Regions from separate parts of the Shewanella psychropiezotolerans genome, predicted to be linked through region 1. Evidence: predicted binding sites of a transcription regulator. Region 1 holds the regulator's gene; each other region holds the start of a gene.

Evidence for each region. The regulator LexA, encoded in region 1, represses DNA repair genes until DNA is damaged. The targets are predictions, from matches to a motif close to TACTGTATNNNNATACAGTA.
Region 2: FM037_RS14720 (LexA family protein) is a predicted target of LexA. The motif match lies at 3,358-3,377, and genes of this name have one in related genera.
Region 3: FM037_RS12145 (YebG family protein) is a predicted target of LexA. The motif match lies at 4,266-4,285, and genes of this name have one in related genera.

Annotation. Positions count from the first base shown of each region.
Region 1 covers NZ_CP041614.1:231,381-239,409, reverse strand. The annotation lists gene mtr (tryptophan permease) at 1-578, opposite strand, end outside; gene plsB (glycerol-3-phosphate 1-O-acyltransferase PlsB) at 578-3,001, opposite strand; gene lexA (transcriptional repressor LexA) at 3,483-4,100, shown strand; gene FM037_RS01060 (cell division inhibitor SulA) at 4,133-4,645, shown strand; partial or broken gene coxB (cytochrome c oxidase subunit II) at 5,079-6,191, shown strand; gene ctaD (cytochrome c oxidase subunit I) at 6,249-7,838, shown strand; gene FM037_RS01045 (cytochrome c oxidase assembly protein) at 7,841-8,029, shown strand, end outside.
Region 2 covers NZ_CP041614.1:3,323,344-3,331,372, forward strand. The annotation lists gene FM037_RS14710 (two component system sensor kinase) at 1-2,213, shown strand, start outside; gene FM037_RS14715 (two component system response regulator) at 2,269-2,913, opposite strand; gene FM037_RS14720 (LexA family protein) at 3,396-3,830, shown strand; gene FM037_RS14725 (Y-family DNA polymerase) at 3,966-5,219, shown strand; gene FM037_RS14730 (antibiotic biosynthesis monooxygenase family protein) at 5,431-5,736, opposite strand; partial or broken gene FM037_RS29530 (transposase) at 6,007-6,178, opposite strand; gene FM037_RS14740 (DUF6531 domain-containing protein) at 6,239-8,029, opposite strand, start outside.
Region 3 covers NZ_CP041614.1:2,727,126-2,735,154, reverse strand. The annotation lists gene pepN (aminopeptidase N) at 1-354, opposite strand, end outside; partial or broken gene prc (carboxy terminal-processing peptidase) at 454-2,537, opposite strand; gene proQ (RNA chaperone ProQ) at 2,562-3,194, opposite strand; gene FM037_RS12150 (GAF domain-containing protein) at 3,473-3,931, opposite strand; gene FM037_RS12145 (YebG family protein) at 3,949-4,254, opposite strand; gene FM037_RS12140 (paraquat-inducible protein A) at 4,470-5,108, shown strand; gene FM037_RS12135 (paraquat-inducible protein A) at 5,101-5,760, shown strand; gene FM037_RS12130 (MlaD family protein) at 5,729-8,029, shown strand, end outside.

The DNA.
Region 1 (8,029 bases):
TATGTCTCCTCACCATCTGGCTTAAACAGCTTCACGGTATCGATATCTATCAGTAAGTTACCCACGGCGAGGAAGAAGGTGATGATCATGCCACCCAGCATGATAGTGGTGATCCTATCTACCGCTTTGGTGCTGATAAATACGACGAATGCCAAACCTAAGGCGAAAACCAGACCAGCCACGCTCTGAGGCAGCTCGATTCCGGCCGCCTCGAGACTATGATTAACGATAGACCCGCCACCACTGATATATGCGTAGGCTAAGATGTAGAGCACGAAGGCGATGGAGAGACCATTCACAATTCGCCAAAAGTTACCTAAGGTCTCACGAGTCAAGGTATCGAAACTGGCTCCAGGCTCAAAATGTAAGTTAGTTTCCAGCAGTAGAAGACCCGAAACTAACATACAGAACCAGACGCCGATCAGCATGGCTATCGAATAGCTAAACCACATTCCTGCACCGACGACTGGCAAAGAAAACATGCCAGCCCCGACTGCGGTTCCGGCAATGATCATGGCTCCACCCAGCAGGGAACGACGCTCAGTCCCACTCTTAGCCGCATTCATATGATTAGCCATTACGCTTTGTGCTCCGCAGCGACGCTATCTTCAATGGTTTGTCTGACAGATGAACGCAGCAGGCCATTGGCTCGCAGTCTAATCCGTTCGACTTCCCCTCTCTTGTCGCTATCTAATATATAACCTAGCTCTTTTAGCTTGACACTCAGGGTGCCGTAGAGCTTCTTATCATAAAATTCAGGCGCCGTGATGCCGTGGAGCGCACCCAGTCTCTGTGCCAATCTATGACTCTCGCGCTCAAGTTCAGAGCGCTCCATCTTAGGGCAGACTGCCAGCAGATTAAATATAATGGCATAGCGTTGCATAGTCTCACTCACGGTACCCGCAAGCAGTAACAGCTGGTTGATCTGACTCTCGACAGGTGAGAGACATCCGGATTCGGTCACTAAACCTTGAGCAATAAATAGATCCAAAACTTGGGTAACATGAGTTTCTATGTCCTCAATACCCATAAACAACTCCGCTTTCAGCAAGGGGTAGAAATCTTTTACCGTAGCGACAATCTCGTCTCTGGTGACATGATCATGCTGAGTCAAACAGCTTGCAATCAGCGAGGGAACAATCAATAGGTGAATGATATTGTTACGGTAATAGGTCATAGCTACAGCAAGGCTATCCTCTATTGAGATGATATCACCAAGCGGATCGCTATCTAGCTGAAACTTCTTTAGCTCTAAACCTTGCTGTACCAGTAACTTGCCATCACCTTCGGGTACCGAGGTGAACTCGGTATAGGGCAGATCTTTGAGCAATTTTAAATAGAGATCTAGCTGCTTCTCAAGCTGTGAACGCTCCAGAGCATGTTGCTCAGAGGCGAGTAAAACCAAGCTGGTCAGAGTCACCGAACTCACCGCCGCCGCATCGTTAATACTTGTCATAACCCGATTAGCTAAGGAATTCACCACAGGAGTCAGCCACTTCGGCTTCTGCTCAGGATCTTTGGCTATCTCCTGCTTCCAATCGGGTCTTTGCTCGTCCAGATAGATGTCTAAGGTGATGGGTTGACCAAAATTCACATAGCCTTGACCGAAGTTACCTAGCTTACGCAGCGCTCCAAACAGTTGCCAAACAGACTCTTTCTTTTTCTTCTTGCCGCTAAGTTCTTTATGATAGGTGGCGACCTCCATCACATGATCATAACCTAAGTACACAGGCACTAAAGTTACCGGTCTTTCCATGCCTCGCAGCACACTATTGAGCGTCATGGCAATCATGCCAGTCTTAGGTGCGAGCAGACGCCCGGTGCGTGAACGCCCACCTTCGGTGAAGTATTCTACCGCATAACCTTTGGTGAACAGCTGATCCAAATATTCACGAAAAACCGCTGTATAGAGCTTATTACCCCTGAAGCTACGGCGAATGAAAAAGGCTCCACCACGGCGGAACATAGGCCCAGCGGGCCAGAAATTGAGGTTGATACCCGCAGCGATGTGCGGTGGCACCATGCCTTCATAATAAAGAATATAAGACAGTAGTAGGTAGTCCATATGACTACGATGACAAGGTACATAGATGATCTCATGACCATCATGATGTAGCTGCCTTACCTGCTCGGCACCTTTAATATTGATACCCTTGTACAACTTGTTCCACAGCCAGGCCAAGAAACGCTCGGCGATGCGCACAAAGCTCTCGGAGTAATCCGCCGCAACTTCATCGAGATACTCCATCGCCTTTGCTCTGGCCTCGACTTCGGAGATCTTCTTGCTCGCCGCTTCCTCCAGAATCGCCTTCTTCAGGGACTCTGAATTTAACAGGTCTTGAAATAGCACCTGACGTTTAGGCAAAACAGGTCCGGTCATGACCTTACGTTGACGGCTGAAGTGGACTCGAGCAACACGAGCTAACTTATGAGCAATTCGCTTGTCGGTGCCGTGTTCGTCGGCCATATAACGAATTGAGACGGCATTAGAAAATTGAACGAAATTATGTCGACCCAGGAAGAGGATCATCAGGCATTTTCGCAGCCAGGTAGGATTTTGACGCTCAAATACCGCCGCCTTCATGGTATCGTCTTCTTTACCTGGAGTACGCCCCCAGTAAAGGCTAACCGGCACTAGCTGTATATCCAGTTCAGGCTTCTGCCTATGTACCTTGAGCAGATCCATAAAGCTATTTAAGAAAAACTCGTTACTTTCTCTTTGGCCAAATAGCGGCTTGGCACCTTCCAGACACACCACCCTCGGCGTGTGCTCACCATCGACAACCAACTCATCATAAGGGCTTGGAAGCCCATACTTATTAGTGATTTCACTTAAGGAAGCGATGTCGCTGAGAGATTCAGTCTTCATCACATAAACCATAGGCTTATCTGGATCTAAGTTGAGATCGGCGAAGGGGTCATGGGGTACAACTATTGTTTGTACCAGCTTTTTCTGAATCCAACGTAAGGATTTATACCAAAGAGAGTCTTTTTTTGACATTTTTCTTATACAATGTGAGTCTTCTTAATAACGGCATAGAATACCAGATAAAAGAGAGATCTCCCTAATAGTAGTCAGCAAAATCCCCCGCATGCCTGATTCGACACTCAAAGCACTTGAGATTGAATATAATTTTCAAAAAAATTAATATTAGATAGCTTTACGGGTGTTCACATTTATAAGGCAACATAAGTTAATAATATTAGGTATAGGTACAATTCATCTCGATAGCCTAGAACATAAAATAAGCCAGTTTAGAGAGATAACCACCAGCACAAAAGATATATAATTCAAGGAGGCCATGCCCACCACCTATTTTTAACGTTATATAAGCACCGAGTAGTCACACCAAAATAATAAATATAAACCATGGGCTTGCGATTGAGAGTTTTTTTGCATACTCACTAATCTTGGTTAATCCTTGCACTGACTAAAATACTGTATATACTAACAGTAACTGTATAGAAAGACAGGATTCATCATGAGACCTTTGACACCAAGACAAGCCGAGATTCTAGAACTCATTAAGCGTAATATTTCCGATACAGGAATGCCTCCGACTCGAGCCGAAATAGCTAAGCGACTAGGTTTCAAGAGCGCCAACGCTGCCGAAGAACATCTTAAGGCACTGGCTAAGAAAGGTCGCATAGAGATCATTCCCGGTACGTCCCGCGGCATCCGACTCACACAAGCTGCGGAGCCAGAAGATTTAGGCTTGCCATTGATCGGCCAGGTTGCCGCAGGCGAACCCATCCTTGCCCAGGAACATATAGAACAACATTATCAGGTCGACCCAAGCATGTTTCGTCCCTGTGCCGACTTTCTACTTAGGGTGCGCGGCGACAGCATGAAAGATATCGGCATTCTCGAGGGTGATCTGCTCGCAGTGCATAAGATTTCACAAGCCAAGAATGGCCAAATTGTCGTGGCTAGAGTGGAAGAGGATGTCACAGTAAAACGCTTCGAGAAAAAGGGCAGCATGGTTTATCTCCATGCTGAAAATGAAGACTATGCACCGATAGTGGTCGATCTCACCAGTCAGAGCCTGAGCATTGAGGGGCTGGCAGTCGGTGTGATCCGTAACGGCAACTGGCAATAGATGAAATCGCACATTGGCGAAGGAGCTTGGTAATGAAAAATTTAATCGGAAATAGCCCTAGACACCCAGGTTTATGGACGAATCCCCTTGACCAAGCGTCCATCACCCAAGAGTGTGGAAGTATCACTACAGTAAGTACCCACACTCAGGGCCGGGTGGAACTGAAAAAGGTGAGTAATCGGCTCGCCACATTGAGCCATCAGGGGCAATGGATCGTATTGATCAGTCCTCCCAACATAGGTTACAAGCAGATGTTAGCCGAAGCCGGTGTTAGGATGGACCGAGTATTGTTGGTTCATGCTAAAGACGAAATCGAAACCTTATGGGCCATGGAAAAAGCACTCATAAGTGGTACATCCAGTGCCGTCATCTGCTGGACTCAGGTCCTAGATTCCCGTGACAACCGACGACTCAGACTCGTAGAAAAGAGCGCTCGCGCCCTTGGCATTGTCATCGAAGATGCGAATAGTCACTTACATGCTAAAGCCCATGAACAAACAGATGCTCACTTCAATCAAGCCTGTTTATTTGGATCTCTGCACTAATCTCCAGTCAATGTAGCCAATAGAAAAATGATTATTTAAGTCCCGCAAGGGACTTTTTTGTATTTGATTTTTATTCGAAATTTTTAAAAAATTCATTAAAAGTGATCTTGATCAATAATTCAACACCAAGTAAGTTAGGGATATAACAACGATAATTTGTTATATCCAAACGATTTAGTAGTCGGCGTAGTAAAGCCCTGCCATCTGTGTAAGGCCAGATATTTACCTCGCTGAAGTCGGTACTGATATATTCAGCCGTAGGTGCGAGCGTGGTTAACTCTGGTAGTAAGTGACTGCCAAACTAAAATAACAAGTGAACCGCCACTGCACTTTGAAGTCATCGTTGCTTTTTTGGGAACTGAAGAGTTTGCATAGAGCAGAGACTTACTGTGTGACTCTTCTTTGTCTTAATTTTTGACAGAGGAGAAGTCTAGTGAAGCGAGTGTTGTATATTTTTCTGGCGTTGCTATTTACGCCATACGTTTTGGCATCAGAAATGCCCCTTAATATGACCAAGGGTGTCACGGATATCAGTGGACAGGTATACAACCTGCACATGATCATCCTGTATATCTGTTGCGCCATCGGTGTTGTGGTTTTCGGAGTAATGATCTATTCCATGATCAATCACCGAAAGTCTAAGGGTGCCGTAGCAGCCAATTTCCACGAAAGTACTAAGGTCGAGATAGCCTGGACCATTACACCTTTCATCATACTCATTATTATGGCAATTCCAGCGACTAAAACCTTAATCGCCATGGAAGATTCTAGTGATGCCGACATCACCATCAAGATCACAGGCTCTCAATGGAAATGGCATTACAGCTATTTCGATCAAGATATAGAATTCTATAGCTTACTCTCAACCCCGAGAGCACAAATAGAAGGAACCGAGGAGAAGGGAGAGAACTATCTCCTCGAGGTCGATAAGCCCTTAGTGCTGCCCATCAATAAAAAAGTTCGCTTCCTGATGACATCTGAAGATGTGATCCATTCCTGGTGGGTTCCCGCATTCGCCGTCAAGAAAGATGCTAACCCGGGTTTCATCAATGAAGCATGGACTCGTATCGATATCCCAGGTACCTATCGCGGCCAGTGTGCCGAGCTCTGTGGTAAAGATCATGGCTTCATGCCAATCGTGGTTGAAGCCCTGAGCCAAGCCGACTTCGACATCTGGGTAGCCGAACAAAAAAATCAGGCCAGCACTGCCGCAGCTGAGGCTGAGGCTTCCTTGAGTAAATCCCTCTCCATGAATGAGCTTATGGCCCAAGGTGAACAAGTATACATGTCCCGATGTGCAGCATGTCATCAGCCTAACGGCATGGGTCTACCCGGTGTATTCCCTCCAATGAAAGGCAGCCCAATCACCACAGGACCATTAACTGATCACTTAGAGATGGTTATCAATGGGAAGGCGGGCACTGCGATGCAGGCTTTTGGAAAGCAATTAACCGCGCAAGAAATTGCCGCTGTAATTACTTATGAACGTAACGCATGGGACAACAACACAGGCGATACGGTTCAGGCAGCTGATGTCAGTCAGCATGGCCAATAGGGAGTAAATATGAATACTTTAACCCGCGAAGCGGAACCTAATATGGAAATGGTCCAGGTTGAAGAAGCCAGCGACCACCATGATGAACATCAAGAACTGTACCCTTCGGGCATTAAACGTTGGCTGTTCACCACCAATCACAAAGACATAGGCACACTTTACCTCTGGTTCAGTTTTATCATGTTCCTCACCGGTGGCGCTATGGCTATGGTGATACGTGCAGAGCTATTTCAACCAGGGCTGCAGCTGATAGAGCCTAATTTCTTCAATCAGATGACCACAGTCCATGGACTTATCATGGTATTTGGTGCCGTCATGCCAGCCTTCACTGGCCTGGCAAACTGGTTGATACCTATGATGATAGGCGCGCCGGACATGGCGCTGCCAAGGATGAACAACTGGAGTTTTTGGATCTTACCCTTTGCCTTCGCCATCCTGCTGAGCTCTCTATTTATGGAAGGGGGCGGACCTAACTTTGGCTGGACCTTCTACGCACCACTGTCGACCACTTACAGTCCTGACAGCACGGCACTTTTTGTCTTCTCTATCCATATCATGGGAATCAGCTCCATCATGGGGGCGATTAATGTGGTCGTGACCATAGTGAATATGCGCGCCCCGGGTATGACCTGGATGAAGTTGCCACTTTTTGTCTGGACCTGGTTGATCACCGCCTTCCTCTTGATTGCCGTGATGCCAGTACTCGCTGGCACTGTGACCATGGTGCTAACGGACAAGTACTTCGGCACCAGCTTCTTCGATGCCGCAGGTGGTGGCGATCCTGTGATGTTCCAGCATATCTTCTGGTTCTTCGGCCATCCCGAAGTTTACATCATGATCTTACCCTCCTTCGGTATCATCTCGGCCATAGTGCCTACCTTCAGCCGTAAGAGGCTGTTTGGCTACTCCTCAATGGTTTACGCCACTTCGAGCATAGCAATACTCTCATTCCTTGTCTGGGCACACCACATGTTCACCACAGGTATGCCGGTATTCGCCGAGCTTTTCTTCATGTATTGCACCATGTTGATTGCGGTCCCCACCGGGGTGAAAGTGTTTAACTGGGTGGCGACCATGTGGCGAGGTTCTCTCACCTTCGAGACGCCCATGCTGTTCGCAGTCGCCTTCATCATACTCTTCACCATAGGGGGTTTCTCGGGCCTGATGCTGGCCATCACCCCGGCAGACTTCCAATACCATGATACTTATTTCGTGGTGGCACATTTCCACTATGTGCTGGTAACGGGTGCCATCTTCTCCATCATGGCCGCCGCTTATTACTGGCTGCCGAAGTGGACAGGTCACATGTATGACGAGAGGTTAGGCAAGATACATTTTTGGTGTTCAGTAATATCGGTCAATGTGCTCTTCTTCCCTATGCATTTCTTAGGCTTAGCGGGCATGCCAAGACGTATCCCCGATTATGCGGTGCAATTTGCCGATGTTAACCAGATAGTCTCCATAGGCGGCTTCGCCTTCGGACTGTCTCAGTTTATCTTCCTCGCGCTGGTCATCAAGTGTATACGCGGTGGCGAGAAGGCAGCGGCAAAACCTTGGGAAGGCGCTGAAGGCTTAGAGTGGACACTGCCTAGCCCGGCACCCTATCACTCATTCACTACACCACCCGAGATAAAGTAGATATGAGCAATAACCAGGGCAAGTCTAATCGAAGACTCATCGGCATGCTGATTGCTGGTGCCGTGGGCATGTTCGGCTTCGGCTTCGCCTTGGTGCCCTTATACGATGTGCTTTGCGAACAATTGGGCATCAATGGCAAAACCCAGAACAGTGCCAGCACTTACAAGCCGATCACAATCGATGAGAGTCGC
Region 2 (8,029 bases), 3.1 Mb from region 1:
CGGCTAACCCTGACGCTCCCCAGGTAGGTTTTGGGATAAACCTGGTCTCAGTGATGGATCTCAATAATTCATTAGGGCCTGGGGATGTCAGTTTTTTCATGACACCGGAAGGTGAACTATTCTCTAAATCTATGTTGGCCTTGTCACCTGAGACCATCAACACCTTAAAACACCAGTTTAACAGCAGCCACCCAGATAATGAGAAGCGAGTTCTACATCCCTTAGGTGAATACTATGTGATTAAAAATCACATTCATGGCCCTGGATGGCAGCAAATCACATTGATATCAAATGATTTTCTGAAAGATATGGCCTTAACCCCCTTCTTCGCGGAACTTCCCTGGTCACTCCTTTCTCTGGCCTTTATGTCTTTCGTCCTGCTCAATGTGCTACGCATCAATTTTGCCAAACCTATTGGTCATTTTGTCAGCATAATTAACAGTGACAGCCAACCGACCTTAGAGCGGCGCCTCCCCGTAGACAGAAAAGATGAATTAGGTCAGATAGCCAAGGCCTATAATCACTTATTGGATACGGTCAAAGAAAATTATGATGTACTCGAAAAGAAGGTCGAAACAAGAACCCATGAGCTGGCCATTGCCACCCTGGAAGCGGAAAAGGCCAATAAACGTAAGACTGAGCATTTAACCAACATCAGTCACGAAATCCGCACCCCACTCAATGGCATAACCGGCTCATTGGAGCTGCTGCGTAATACCGAGCTCACCACTAAGCAGATGGATCTCAGAGACACAGCCTATAACTGTGCGAATTCCCTATTAGCCATTATCAACAACTTGCTCGACTTTTCTCGCATAGAAGCCGATCAAATTGAGTTAAATTATCAGCTCTATCCCGTGTTGACACTGGCCGACAACGCCATGATCACCATACAGAGCAGAATTGTGAACAAGCCTATTTCACTCGAATGCATCGTTAACGCCAATGTGCCGGAAAAAGCACTACTGGACCCTTTAAGAGTGAGGCAGATCTTAGTCAACTTACTGGGGAATTCGGCCAAATTCACGGAAGAAGGTTATATTTTATTGCGTATAGAAGTTGTTGAAAATCATCTCTATTTCAGCATTGAAGACACGGGGGATGGCATAAACATTCAAGATCAGCAACGCATATTCGAACCCTTTGCTCAAAGCTGTCACCACCAACCGGGCACAGGCCTTGGCTTGCCCATATCGGCTAAACTCGCCAAGAAAATGCAAGGTCAGCTAACCATGTTTAGCACCTTAGGCAAGGGCAGCACCTTTGTGTTAGACCTGCCCCTGTCTCAAGCCACAGCCCCCTTAGTCTTGCCAGACGATACCATCACAGCACCACTTGCCCTGCATAAACAATTAGCATTATGGGGAGCTAAACCTATAGAGGGTGATAATGAGGAGCTAGATAACCCTGAGCTTACTCACCTGCCCGCCCGCCTATGGCAACGTCTACACGAGATACGTCACGACTTGCCTCGCAAACAAAGCAGCCATACGCTGGCCCTGCTCCCCTGGAAGCTAAAAATTCTGCTGGTGGATGATGTAGATACTAACCGGGATATTATCGGCAAGATGTTACTCGAGTTGGGCCAACAAGTGTTCAGTGTCAGCAGCGGTGAGGCGGCATTGCAAAAAGGAATGCGCCATATCTTCGATCTGGTATTGATGGATATCCGCATGCCGGGACTCGATGGGTATCAAACCACACGAAAATGGCGTGAAAGTGAAGATATTCTGGACACCGAATGCCCTATTTTTGCTCTCACGGCAAATGCTAACCCTATGGAGCATGACACCATTCGAGCCGCTGGAATGAACAGCTATTTGACTAAGCCTGTGTCATTGAAGCAGTTAAATATGGCACTTGAAGAGGCGGCAGATCTGCAACTGGATCGCGATATGCCCCTGATCATCAATACCGATATCGACACGCCGATGATCGATGTCTCCCACACGGATCTTAATCAGCGACTGGCCGCTCATTTAACGGATATGGGCGAACAAGCCAAACTGCATATTAATCAAGACGAATGGAAACCCCTCAGCGATGTACTGCATACGATTAAAGGCAGCGCGGGCCTAGCGGGAATAAAAGATATTTCTGAAGCAGCTGCCGACTTAGAGGTCGCCCTTGAAGCCGAAGCCTGTTTAAGTTTGGAGGAGTTTGCGCCCCTAGAAGCGCTCATTCAGGCATTAAATTGCGAGACAAACACATAAGATGATTGCACGCTGATACTGGGTTAGTATCAGCCGTACAATCACAAAAGCAGAATTAAGAGCCCAACCTCTGAGCCCAACGCATCAATTCGGCCACATTGTGTGCGTTGAGTTTGCGCATTAAATTCATTCGATGGGTTTCAACCGTTTTCAAACCTATGACTAAATCCTCCGCGATATCCCGGTTGCGACGCCCCTCGCAGATCAACTTGAGCACTTGTTGTTCCCTCGGAGTCAACATAGGGATATCACCATCGACGGCACCAATCAGGGCTTCAACTTGTTGCTCGTCCAGACTCGAATCGATAAAAGTCTTGCCTTTACTGACAGATTTAATTGCCGCTAATAAGGTACTTTTCGGACTGTTTTTAAGTACATAACCATTGGCTCCGACATCCAATGCTTCACGGGCACTCTTCTCTTCAACGGTGGCCGTCAGCACTATTATCATCATTTCCGGCCAACGTTGACGTAATTGACGGATAACATCGAAACCACTCATGCCCGGTAATTTAAGATCCATAAACACCAGATCGGGTGTTAACTTTAAACATTGCTCATACACAGCCAAGCCATCTTCAACAAATCCCACCAAATTCAACTCGGAATATGGGGCTAAGCAGCTACATAATCCATCAAAAATTAACGAGTGGTCGTCTACTACCAATATATTTATCGCCTTGTACTGGCCAAACGTCATAAGCTTACCTCCAGAAGAGAGTTCGAGTTACCTGTATTATGTAGATAACAGTAAACTGATCTTGATCACAATGATCTGCATATTGAAGGGCTTTCAGTCGGCTTGTCAAGACTTAGTACACAGTAGATTGTGCTTTATCACCGTCAATAAAACGGATACTAAGCTCATTAAAATACTGATACATAAAACACGCCAAACCCAGTTGCAGTCTCCTTTCAGCACATCTTAATCCGAATGCGGGCTAAGATGCCTCTGTCGACACTCAAGCGTTATCCACCAAATATACGAGGTTCACAGGCAGATCCAATCTAACCCTATTAACAAAAAGTGCTTAAAATCAGCCGTTTCTCCCCACGAGCCAGATTAAACGACAATCCTACTTTAACGTTCTGCCACCATCATCCCGAAAAAGATTGCCAGTGCCTGGATTACTGCTAGACTTACAACTGTATAAATATACAGTACAGGGTAAAGCGACCATGATAAAAATGATCCCAATCTCAGCCAGTGCGGGAATAACCGGCTTCGAGAGTCCAGCCACAGACTATAAACAGCTTCCTTTAAGCTTAGATGAATTACTTATCCAGCACCCCAGTGCCACTTTCATCGGCCAAGCAAGCGGATGCTCGATGCAAAATGTCGGTATATTCGATGGTGATATTCTCATCGTCGACAGACACGTCAAGGTACAAGATCAGGACGTGATAGTGGCAAATTACAATGGCAGTTTTGTCTGCAAAATTATTGACACAAAAAGAAGAATGTTACTCTCTGCTAATGATGAACATCAGCCAGTGGTCATACATGAGTACGACCAATTCAGTGTCGAAGGTATCGTAGTACGTTCAATTCGCTGCCATCGGCCGAGTCCTCTGCTGATGAATGACGCAGCCGTCGAGCCGACTTTTAACCGATGAAAGTTATTGATGCCAGTGTCGTTACAGAGTGAGTTATAGCACCAGAACGAGTACTGAAACTAATACAATAACTTGTACCAGAACTTATACCAGAGTTAATGGGCCAGCAGAATCAACTCACACAGAGGAGATATGATGTTCGCCCTCGTCGATGCTAATTCATTTTACTGTAGTGCCGAGCAGGTATTTCGTCCCGAGTGGCGTGGCCGCCCTATTGTGGTGCTATCTAACAACGACGGCTGTATCGTCGCCGCTAACCGTCAGGCCGTCGATGCCGGGGTCCCAAAATTTGAGCCTTACTTCAAAATTAAGGCACAGTGTGATCGCTTAGGTATTATCGCCTTAAGCTCGAACTACGAGCTCTATGGCTCACTATCCGCCAGTATGATGGAGGTGATTGGTCGTTTTGCACCAGATCAGCATGTCTACAGCATAGATGAATCATTCCTGTCGTTTAAACACTGTTATCCAGCCATACCTTGCCTAGTGAAACATGGCGAGGCCTTGCGGCGCACAGTATGGAAGGAAACTCGCTTACCTGTGTCCGTTGGCATGGGAGAAACCTTAACCTTAGCTAAGATAGCCAATCATGCAGCTAAGAAGCTTGTAGACTACAACGGAGTCTGTGTCATAGATAACTCAGGCCAACGCAAGGCAATTCTCTCGCAGATAAAGCCATGCCATGTCTGGGGCATAGGCCGGCGTTTATCTAAGAAGCTGGATTTAATGGGAATAAAGTCGGCCTATGCGCTATCTCTGATGGCACCTGGGCTGGCCAGAAAACAGTTCAGTATCGAGATGGAACGTACGGTGCGGGAGCTTAACGGTGAGCCGTGTAAGGATTGGGATCAAGCCAGAGCCGATAAACAACAGATATTTTCGACTCGTAGCATGGGAGAGCGGATCACAGACTCAAACTCGCTACAGCAAGCCCTCAGCAAACATGTCGGTATCGCCACCAGCAAGGCAAGAGAGCAAGGCTCATTGTGCTCGGTACTGCTTATTTTCGCCTCCAATTCCCCTTTCGATGAGCAGCCTATAGGCTTTAAACTCACTCACAGATTTGCTTATCCCACCAATGACACAGGTGAAATAACCCAAATAGTGACTCAGATAGCCAAGCAACAATTTAGAGATGGTGTGCGTTATTACAAGGTAGGAGTAGGCCTAATCGACCTTATCAGTGAGTCACATAACCAGTTGGATCTGTTTGCATCACCGAAAAAACCGGCATTAATGAAGGTCTATGATGCACTCAATCACAGATACGGCTCCGACTCTATATTTATGGCTGCACAAGGGTTCACGACCAAGTGGCACATGAAACGAGAATATCTCACGCCTCAATACACCACCAGCTGGCGAGATATCCCCAAGATCAATTGCTAATCTACTGACAAATAATATATAGAGCTAAGACATCACCACCAGCTGGCGAAAATTATCTAGTTTGTTCCTAATTGACAGGGTTTAAATGTATTTGCAAAGAGGTGAGAGAATCTCCGCACTAAACAGCGTAATTCACTGGCAGAATATCTCTCTTCCCTAGGACCTCTTGTTAGACGCATTAACCTAATAGATAAATGACGTCATTTAGAACTCACCCCCTAGTCGATATCACCACCTGATGCTTTTCAATCATAGGTCTGCCGGTAAAGGCTTCCTTGGGTAAGGGATTTTGATGAGATAACTTAAAATCTTCACTGTGGATCCACGCCTCAAAAGCCGCTTCATCTTGCCAGGTTGTGAAAACGACATAAGGCGCCCCTTCACTCACAGGTTTTAAGATCTGCATGGAGACGAAACCAGCTTGCTGGTCGATTTGTCCCACACGTTGACGAAATCGATTCTCAAATTCATCTTGCCAATCCACAGCCACCGGAATACGGTTCGCGACAATATACATAACCCCTCCTAATAAAGACATCCAAAATTATTTCAATAAAAAACAACCACTAGAAACATGTGAAACTACCGTAAAACCCAGTGTGCCACGACTTATCTATATCATCAATTATCAGGCATGATAAATAGACCTCTTTAATGCATAACTCATTAAGAATTGTCGAGAAGAGTTCAAATTAGATGAAATAGTCAAATCAGGAAAACGCAAAATACCGAACGGAAATTCAGCTGGGTTTACACTCTTTCACTAAGGAACCTTAACGGATATATATTAGGCGCTGTCTAGCCATTTATGACAATTAGCCGCCCCATGCCTACGTTTTCTTTAAATGCTCACAGTAACGACTTAGCTCCTGTAAAGTTCCTACAGGGCCTTTAAACAACCGAGTAAACTCTGATGTGATTTTCAGCCAATTCTGTTCCGGAATATTGAGTTTATGTAAAGTTGGTTTAAGCCTAGTTCATAGATTTGCTCTTTTAAACTTTGGGTGTCTTGATAGTCTTTAGCTGTTTTGTTTGGGGCGCCATGAGTTTTGGGCAAGTTTTTCATATTCAAAGGTTAACGCTACGTCCGGACTAAGGACCTTGAGCTGATGTACGACGTCATTACACTCGAGGGGGATATTGGCATCGACTCTCCCCTCTTTAGTACGGCTTTGTTGCTGCACTAAACGACCGATAGCATCATAATAGAAATGCACACTGGTGCCATCGGCTAAGGTTTTACTCTCGAGTCTGCCAGCTGCATCATAAGTGAACACAACCCTGCTTTGTTGAGACATGACAGGCTGAGTCGCCACCGCCTGAACAGCTTGACCTTGATAAGAATGAAAATACAAAGATGAATCTGAAATTTGTTTAGCTTCACTCACGCTGATGAGCTGACAATCATGGTTATACTGATAACAGCTTCGCCCTTGTGGAGTGACATGACTTATCAAGGTATCGAATGCACCATACTCATAATCATGCTTGAGCCCTTGGGAGTTCGTCACACCGATTAAGTGCCCATCACAATCATAAGCAAAATTAGTTTGTTGACCCTCTTCATCAACCCAAGCGCAGGGATAAGGCATACCGAACTTATACTGCCAGAATTGAGTCCCCTCTTTACTTCCATCGGCCAAAGTCTGACATCGTGTAACTAAGCGGCCGAGTCCGTCATAATGAAAAACAACAGTTCCACCATCAGCCAATAAAATAGTCACTAATTGACCTAATCTGTTGTAGCGATAGCCCGTTTGGCTAGCGTCTGGTGAGATAATCCAAGCTAATTGGCCCAAACTGGTGTATTGATAGAACCACTGCATAAGAAAAGGATCGGATACGCTGACAAGGTTTCCTTTATTATCATATCGGTATGACCATATTTCACCTTTTGAATTGGTGTATTGCGTCAATCGCCCCGAGTCATCGTAGCTATACTCCCAGGTTTTGTCTCCCTGGATACTCATTGCAGTCACTTGGCCAAAGTCATTATAGGTAAATTGACAAGGCTCTCCCCGGGCATTGATTTGAGCGATAAGGCAATTGTCCCACCACTCATTGATCGTTTCATCACCATTGGAGAAGACTATGCGGGTAATATTGTTTTGCTCATCTGTGTAATAATGCCTGATCCCGTAGCGCGCACTCTTGTAATACACCACACCTTGCTCGTCATCGTACCTAAGTTGAGCATTGAAACGCTCCTCTGCACCACGTATGGCAAGGGCACGCCCTTTTACATCATAATCAAACTCAAGCCAGGTGAGACTCAAGTCAGAACTGCGCAATAGAAAACCATTTCTGCTATAACGATAATCAAAATTAGCACCGGGATCGGCGCGGCAAGACGTCATATAACCAAGCGGATTATACTCGTATCGAGCCAAGGTTTGGATAGGTAATGCTTGTGGAGTAAGTAAGGTCAACTGCTTGATGCAGCCCAGATCAGTATCCACCCGAATCTGTCGGCCATCGGCCAAACTAATATGACTCAGGACTGCGCCATGATAGGTGAAAGTTAGCTCATTGCCTTTGCCATCACTAATACGAGAAAGAAGCAGCCTATCGCCAAAGGCGTGACCAAAGCGATAACTAAGACCATCGAAATGCCTCATCAACAGATCATCACCACGGCGCAATAATCGCCATTGTGGCAGATGGGAAACCCGGCTTTTGTGTCCCGCTACAGGCAAGTCGTACACGCCTTGATTATATTGCTCATCGGTAAAAGTCACCGACTCACCATCAAGTAGCAAGCTCATGTCCCACAAACAGCGCCAACGGGTGCCAAGTAAACCTGGACTCAT
Region 3 (8,029 bases), 2.5 Mb from region 1:
ACACTGAGTACAATATGCCCCATCTGACATGTAGAGGCCTTCGAGGCTCAAGTTTGCCTCCGGGTCTAGCTGAGTCACTATCTCGAGTTCAAACTCATCGAGCTCTGTATCTATACTCAGGCTCGTTAATCCTTGCTTGTAACTGACATCTTCACCATTGATCTTCACCGATAAGACTTTCATCTCATCACCATCGAGTAACAAGCTTGGCGCTTGTTTGTCTCGTCTAACCACCTGGCTCTTAGCGATCACTTGAGTTTCTTTCCCATCTAAGTTAAAGCTCAAGTCCAGATGAGTGATGCTGAATCTAGGTGCGGCGTAGTCTTTTAGGTATTTTGCTTGTGCTTGTGTCATAAACAGACCTTAAATCCTTTTCAACGCTTATGTCGTCATAAGCTGAATAATAAATATAAAAAAACGCGCTCGAAGCGCGTTTTTAAAAATCATATCAATCTAGTGTGATTCGTTCTTGGCAAGCCTTTCTATGTCGACAAGATCTAAGGTGATATAGACAGTTTCATCGAGGAAGGCATCTGGGATGTTAACTTCTTCCTCATCCGACTTTGCATCTTTATCATCGCTACTCGTCTCATCTTCATCATCCAATGTTTTGACGATTTCTAAGCCTTGTTTAACACGACGTTCATTGAGTCTCTCGAGCTGTTTCTTTTCATTGCTTTCGCGCTCATCAACACGCTCACTCTCGACTAATGACACAGTAGTTTCATTGTGATGCAGCTTAAACTCGGCGATATCTTTGTTAACATATCCAAACTCTACATCGGTTTTTATACGTTCTTGGTGTTTAGAGTCTAAGCTAGTCACCAGATTAGGATTAATGTCTCCTAACGTACCGTATTGAGCCACAGGCACCTTGTCCCAAGGCAGTGCATTCTCTTCTTCGGCCTCACCATACTCACCCGGCTCTAATGCGCTCGGGAAAGATATGTCGGGTGTCACACCTTTGAGTTGAGTGCTGCCACCATTGATGCGATAGAACTTAGCTATGGTGTATTGCACGTGGCCGATAGGTTTTTCATACATGTCATAGATGCGACCAAGGCTCTTGTGTTGCTGCACAGTACCTTTACCAAATGTAGATTCACCTACAATTAGCGCACGATCGTAATCTTGCAGTGCCGCAGCAAAAATTTCTGATGCCGATGCGCTGTATCTGTCCACCATCACAGTCAATGGACCGCTGTAGCTGGTTCGGCCATCATTGTCACGATTCTGAGAAACTTTACCGTTAGCATCTCTAATCTGAACCACCGGACCTTGCTCGATAAACAATCCAGTCAACAAAGTGGCCTCAGTTAATGCGCCACCACCATTTCCCCTAAGGTCGATGATGATACCTTCAACTTGGGCTTCTTTAAGTTTAACCAGCTCTTTAGACACATCTTTCGATAAGTCCATATAGAAACCGGGGATCTGAATGACGCCAATTTTACGATTTGCGTAGAGGCCATTATCAGGCTCTATCACTTCGGATGTTGCCGCTCTGTCTTCGAGACGTATTTTATCTCTGACGATGACGACTTCAAAAGATTTCGCCGAAGAGCCACCCTTTTTAGGTAAAATTTGCAGTACAACTTTACTGCCTTTAGGGCCCTTTATCAGTTCGACCACATCATCTAATCGCCAACCGATAACATCGACGATCTCCTTACCCTCTTGACCTACGCCAATAATTTTATCTTCTGGAGATAATTTTGCACTGGTCGCAGCTGGGCCACCAGCCACAAGACTCTTGATAACTGTGTAGTCATCATCCATCTGCAGTACCGCCCCGATCCCCTCAAGGCTCAGGTTCATCTCCATCTGGAAGCGTTCGGCATTACGGGGGAAAGGTAACTCGTGTGTGGTTCGACCGTACGAGAGAAGGCATTCATCACACCTTGGAATACATCTTCACTCTTAGTCTGACTCAAACGTTTTATCGCATTGTTATAGCGCTTTTCAAGCACAGGAACGATCTCTTCCCATGTCTTACCGGTCAATTTAAGATTTAATGCATCGTATTTGACACGTTGACGCCAAAGCTCATCCACTTCCGCTTCATCTTTAGGCCAGGTCGCATCTTCACGATCATACTGATACTTATCATTAGGGACCGTAAAGTCTATCTCTTTGTCTAATAGGGTGAGTGCGTAGGCAAAACGGTCGTAACGTCTTTTTTGAACCCGTTCGAACATCTTATAAGCAGGTGTTAAATCACCACTCTTAAGCATGTCATCGAACTGTTTAGAAAATACTTGAAAGCTGTCCAGATCACTCTGAAGCAGCACATTACGTCGGTAATCGAGCTGCTTTAGATATCGTTTAAACACTTGCTCGGAAAACGCATCATCTAAATCGAATCTGTGATAGTGAGAACGAGTGAAAAGGCCAGTCACGCGCTTGCTCGCAACTTTGTGTTGCGGCTCCTGCGTTAAGGCGGGTAACTCGCTGAATGGAATTGTAGGGGTTAACGCCCACGCCGAGAATCCGACAAAAATACTGGCGATTGAGACAGCCAGGGAAATTTTTCGCATCAACAAGTTACTCCTTTACTAAAATTAAAGCATGATGTGCTCAACACTAACTTTTATGGTTAGGCCAGAGTCCAATTGGACTTGAACATCATTTCTCTTAATATCAACGATAACACCAGAAACTGGCGACTTACCTAGTTTGACACTAACACGCTGATTTTGTTTCAGCTCATTTAACACTGCTGGCGTCAAATTAACAACAGGCGCAGGCTCTTTCGCTGGCTTTTTAGCCACTGGCTTGACTCGTTTAGGCGCGGGTTTCTTGGCTTGCTTAGCAGCTTGCCCTTCCTTCCTTGCCGCCGCCGCTTTCGCTACGCGTTTCGCCTTTGCTTTTTCCTGACTCTCTTTAAGCGTCGATTGCGCGTGTTCGACATGCTCTTGCTCTAACTCACCACACTCTTTTCCTTCGAGGTCGATTCGCTGAACACCTGCTTTTACGCCCTTCAGATAACGCCAACTACTAGTATAGCGTCTCAAAGCAATTCTCAATTGAGTTTTACTGACTTTAGAATCATCAGCTAACCTTTCAGCCAACTCCTGAAACAATCCAATTTTTAAAGGTTTAGTTTCGCCTTCGGCAATAAAGCACAAAGGAAATGTTTCATATAAATACGCAAGAATTGCGTTGGTGTCGGTCAACTTGTCTGTTGATTCCATTATTTCTTCCACAGTTTAAAAGGGGCACTGCCTAGACAGAAAGTAGGCTATACAGTGTCGTTTATATTTGTCTTTCGCGGGCTCAATCAGATAATCCTCAACAGAATTATCGAGACGCAGCTCAAACACGGCAGACATACTCTAGCAATTACAATTAACAAACGCCAAGCATTCATTCCCAAATGAGGGATATCCTCGACGTCCTTAGTATTCGAACCGCCTATTATAAACCCCAGTTTGACGATTGCGAACACGAATTATGAAAAATTGGTTATAGTTTAGCCAAATAACGCATTTTCGAAGCTTGAGACTAAGTTTTCTAGCCCAATTTGATCGTTCTCATCGAATCGAGCTAGCTTAGGGCTGTCTATATCCAAAACGGCGATGAGTCGGTTATCCCTAAGAACGGGGATGACTATTTCAGAATTACTCGCCGCGTCGCAAGCAATATGCCCTGAAAATTGATGAACATCTGCCACTCTAAGTGTTTTTTTCTCTGATGCCGCCGAGCCACAGACTCCCCTGCCCAGAGGTATACGCGTACAGGCAACCCGGCCCTGAAATGGGCCTAACACTAGCTGCTCATCTTTTAGCAGATAGAACCCCACCCAATTTAGATCTTCGAGTGAGTCATTGAGTAAGGCGGAAAAGTTGGCCATCGCTGCCACTAAGTCATCTTCCCCCTGAAGAAGGGCTTGTGCTTGACGGTTCAGCGTTTGATAAAATTCAGTTTTCATACAAACTTCCTAACACTTTATTTTTTTGTATCGACATTTTTAGCGTCGGCTTTCTTAGTCTTTTTTTTAATTTCTGTCGTCTCTGTTTTCTGAGGTACCACGCCTTTAAGCAAACTGAGCAATAAGTCCTTGTGTTGAGCAAGATAAAAACTCAGTTTTTCACAGGTGACTTCATCTATCTCTAATTCTGACTCAGCTAAGAAGGGGGTTAGGTTATCGGCGATATCAAGCATCTTATCGTAGGCATCAGCCTCCTTCTTAGATGTGAATGTCATTTTCTCAACCCCCTCTCTGACCACTACAAATTTAGTTACAACCGCCATAACGTCCCTCTCACTGTTTATATATACAGTTGTAGGGTCTCATAAAAATAACTTCTTATGCAAGTATTCTGGAAAATCTGATATTATCTGTCTGATTATAGAGTGATATCTATCAGGTTTTTCCAACTAAGCATGACTCAATGACAAGCAGTTCAGACGAATTAACACATTTCGTCGAGCCAAGTATTAACAAGAAAAGGGATGTGTAAGAAAGGGTGAAATTACTTACGGAACATGAGTGTGCAGATACCAGTGTGACCCTGTGTCGTTCTTGTGATCTTGTGATAAGGAAGCGAGCCTTGCCTTCGTCTGTTCGTGCCTTATGCCCTCGATGTCATACTCCCATCTATGATGCACCATATTGTTCCTTAAACGGCATGTTAGCCCTGTGCCTCACCGCGATTATTTTTTTCATCCCGGCAAACTTACTCCCCGTTCTCGAGTTACATTTTCTTGGCAGCATCAGGACCACAACCATATCCGAAGGTGCCATGGCTGTAGCAAACCAAGGTTATTGGGTCGTCGCCATTGCCGTTCTCACCTCGGCGGTCATCGCACCTGGTTTACTGCTTTTATCTGTGCTGTCGCAAATTTTAATTATCAAGTATCGACTGCAGGTGCCTTTTTTTCGAGATATATTGAAGCGCCTGCTTAAATATCATGGTCTACTCTCACAACTCACCATGTTAGAAATTTATATGATCAGTATTTTCGTTTCCGTCTTTCAACTCACGGACTATACCGATATCTATCTGGGAATGGGCACCTTCTGTTTTGCCATGTTATTTCTGGTAACCCTATTTTTACAGCGTGAATATCATCTCGAACATATGTGGAGTGTATTAGATGACTAGCCCCTCTGAGCAGCCACAGAGAAACCAAGGGAAAGATTTAGGCCTGACGCTCTGTCCTTCATGCCAACAGTTGATGTCCCACAAGGCAACCCATTGTTCAAGGTGTGGCTCAACACTCGCATTTCGTGATTATTCCAGCCTGCAAAAAAGTTGGGCCTTGCTGATAACCGCCGCCATTTTATTGATCCCGGCAAATATTTATCCGATCACTATCTTTACCAGTCAGGGACAGACACGTCACGATACTATTTTTACCGGTATCACCCACCTTATCGATCTGAATATTCTGCCGATTGCAGTCATATTATTTACCGCCAGTATCTTAGTTCCTATTTTAAAAATCTGTGGCTTGACTATCTATCTGCTAGCCATCAGTTTCCGTCTGCCCATCTCCAAGAAGAGGTTGATGGTCGGCTTTCATGTTATTGAATGGATAGGTCGATGGTCAATGCTTGACCTGTTTGTCATATCTATTACCGCTGCGGTGGTCAATATGGGGCAATTGCTCGATGCAAAGCCCGGACCTGCCGCTACCGCATTTGCTTTAGTGATTTTACTGACACAAATTGCCGCTAAAGTACTTGATACTCGTTTACTCTGGGATCGATTGGAATCGCAAGATGACACAAATAGAAACACCGAAAGTAGTTAAGAAGAAGCTTTTTTCGCCTATCTGGCTTCTCCCCCTTGTGGCTATTGCCCTAGGGTCCTGGTTAGGCATAAAAAGCATAAGAGAAGCCGGTATTGAAGTGCGTATCCACTTCCCCAGCGCGACTGGGATTGATGTCGGTAAGACCTTAGTACGCTATCAAGGGCTGACGGTGGGTAAAGTCGTCGATATTGGCATCGATGACGAGCTACAAGGCGTTAATGTCGATCTAAAGATGGATTACCGAGCGGATCCATTTTTGAATGAGCAAACCAAATTTTGGCTAGTCACACCTAAAGCCTCGATCACAGGGGTAGAAGGTTTAGATGCGCTTTTCTCAGGGAATTATATCGCCATTCAACCTGGTGGAGGTCAGTCTCAATCCTTTTTCGAAGCCGAAACGGATGCCCCAGCCATGCTGCCGGGAAGCGATGGTTTAGTCATTGAATTAACAGCCGATACCTTAGGGTCTTTGGATGTAGGCTCACAAATATTCTATCGACAGATCCCCGTCGGAGAAATCATCAGCTATCATCTCGAAGGCTCGAGGCAAATTTTACTGAGCGCATTTATCAAGAAGCAATACACTCATTTGGTAAAGACGGACTCTCAATTCTGGAACGTGTCCGGACTCCATATCACCGCCTCGCTCTCTGGCATAGAGATCAGATCCGAAAGCCTGTCGTCTATTCTTGCCGGAGGCCTTAGTTTTAGCTCTTCCGATGACTCTCAAAGAGCCGAAAATGGACACAGTTACCGAGTCTATGACAGCCAAGCATTAGCCCAAGGTGGCATCGAATTTGCTCTGACAGCCACTGAATCGGATGCTGTATCTACCGGCACGGCCATCGTTTTCAGAGGCATCAATATAGGTCGTATCACAGATACACATCTAACCGATACAGGTGTGGAATTCACCGCCAAAATTGATAAAGAATATGCCCAGTTGCTCTCAGGTACGTCTCACTTCTGGCTTGAGGGTGCCGATATATCCTTGTCTGGTATCAAGCATGCGGGGCGCTTGATCACAGGTAGTGTCATTAACTTTTCACCAGGAAGCGGAGAGCCTAAACAGCAATACCCTTTATTGGAGATAGCACCGGATCAAGACGCACAATCTAAATTACTGTTAAATTTAACCGCCGAGAATAACCCGGGAGTCGGGATAGGGGCCGAAGTTCGTTATAAGCAATTGGCCATTGGCAAGGTCAATTCCGTCAGCCTTAATCAGGCATTAACTGGCGTAGAATACCAGATTGAGATCTGGCCTGAGTTTACTGATTTAGTTAATACCGATAGCTATTTCATCCCCGAATCGGCCCTGTCAATCGAGGCATCCCTCGATGGTATATCAGTGAAAACCCGTGACCTATCGACCTTGACAAAAGGCGCTATCAGCCTGATTCAGGGGGCCAGTAAAACCGTGGCAAAAAATCATGCACAACTGGCTTTGTTTCTCTCAACAGATGCGGCTGATGATTATTTTGACAAGCTAAATCAGTTTACATTATCCCTGATGAGTACCGATGGAGCAGATCTGTCATCGGGATCGCCTGTCTACTATCAAAAAATGCAGATAGGCCAGGTCGACGAGGTTAACTGGAGCTCGGCTAATGAAAACTTCAACATTAACATCAGCATTCGAAACCAATTCAAGCCATTAGTCAAAACCAATAGCGTTTTTTGGCGAAACAGTGCCGTCACAGTCAATGCCGGTCTCTCTGGCATAGAAATCGATGTAGCGCCTATACAGGGAGCATTAAAAGGCAGCATCACACTCGGATTGCTCGACGATGAGGATATAGGCTCTCAAACTCACCTGTATGAATCTAAATCCCTGGCACTGGCTCAGGCAAAACCCATCAAGCTCACCTTCCCCGCCGATGTCAAGTTAGCGGCCAAGGCCCCTATACGTTACTTAGGCCACAAGGTGGGCGCTGTCGAACGTGTCACCTTGAATAAAGACCTGATAAGCGTCAGCGTTGATGCCTATCTATATGGGGATTATGCCCAACATTTTACTCAAGAAGACGCCGAGTATTTCCTCGTCGACGCTCAAATTTCTCTCGCCGGTATTAAAGCGCCTGAAACCTTAATAACCGGCCCCTATATCGGCGTCAAACCTGGGGTAAGCACTCAAATCCGTACTCAGTTTATCGGTGAAGTGACCCCAGTTATACAGGCCAAAAAAGACTGGTTACAATTCACTCTCGAAGACACTAATCTGGGCTCAATTAAAGCCGGAACCCCTATTGTTTTTAGGGGCATAAGC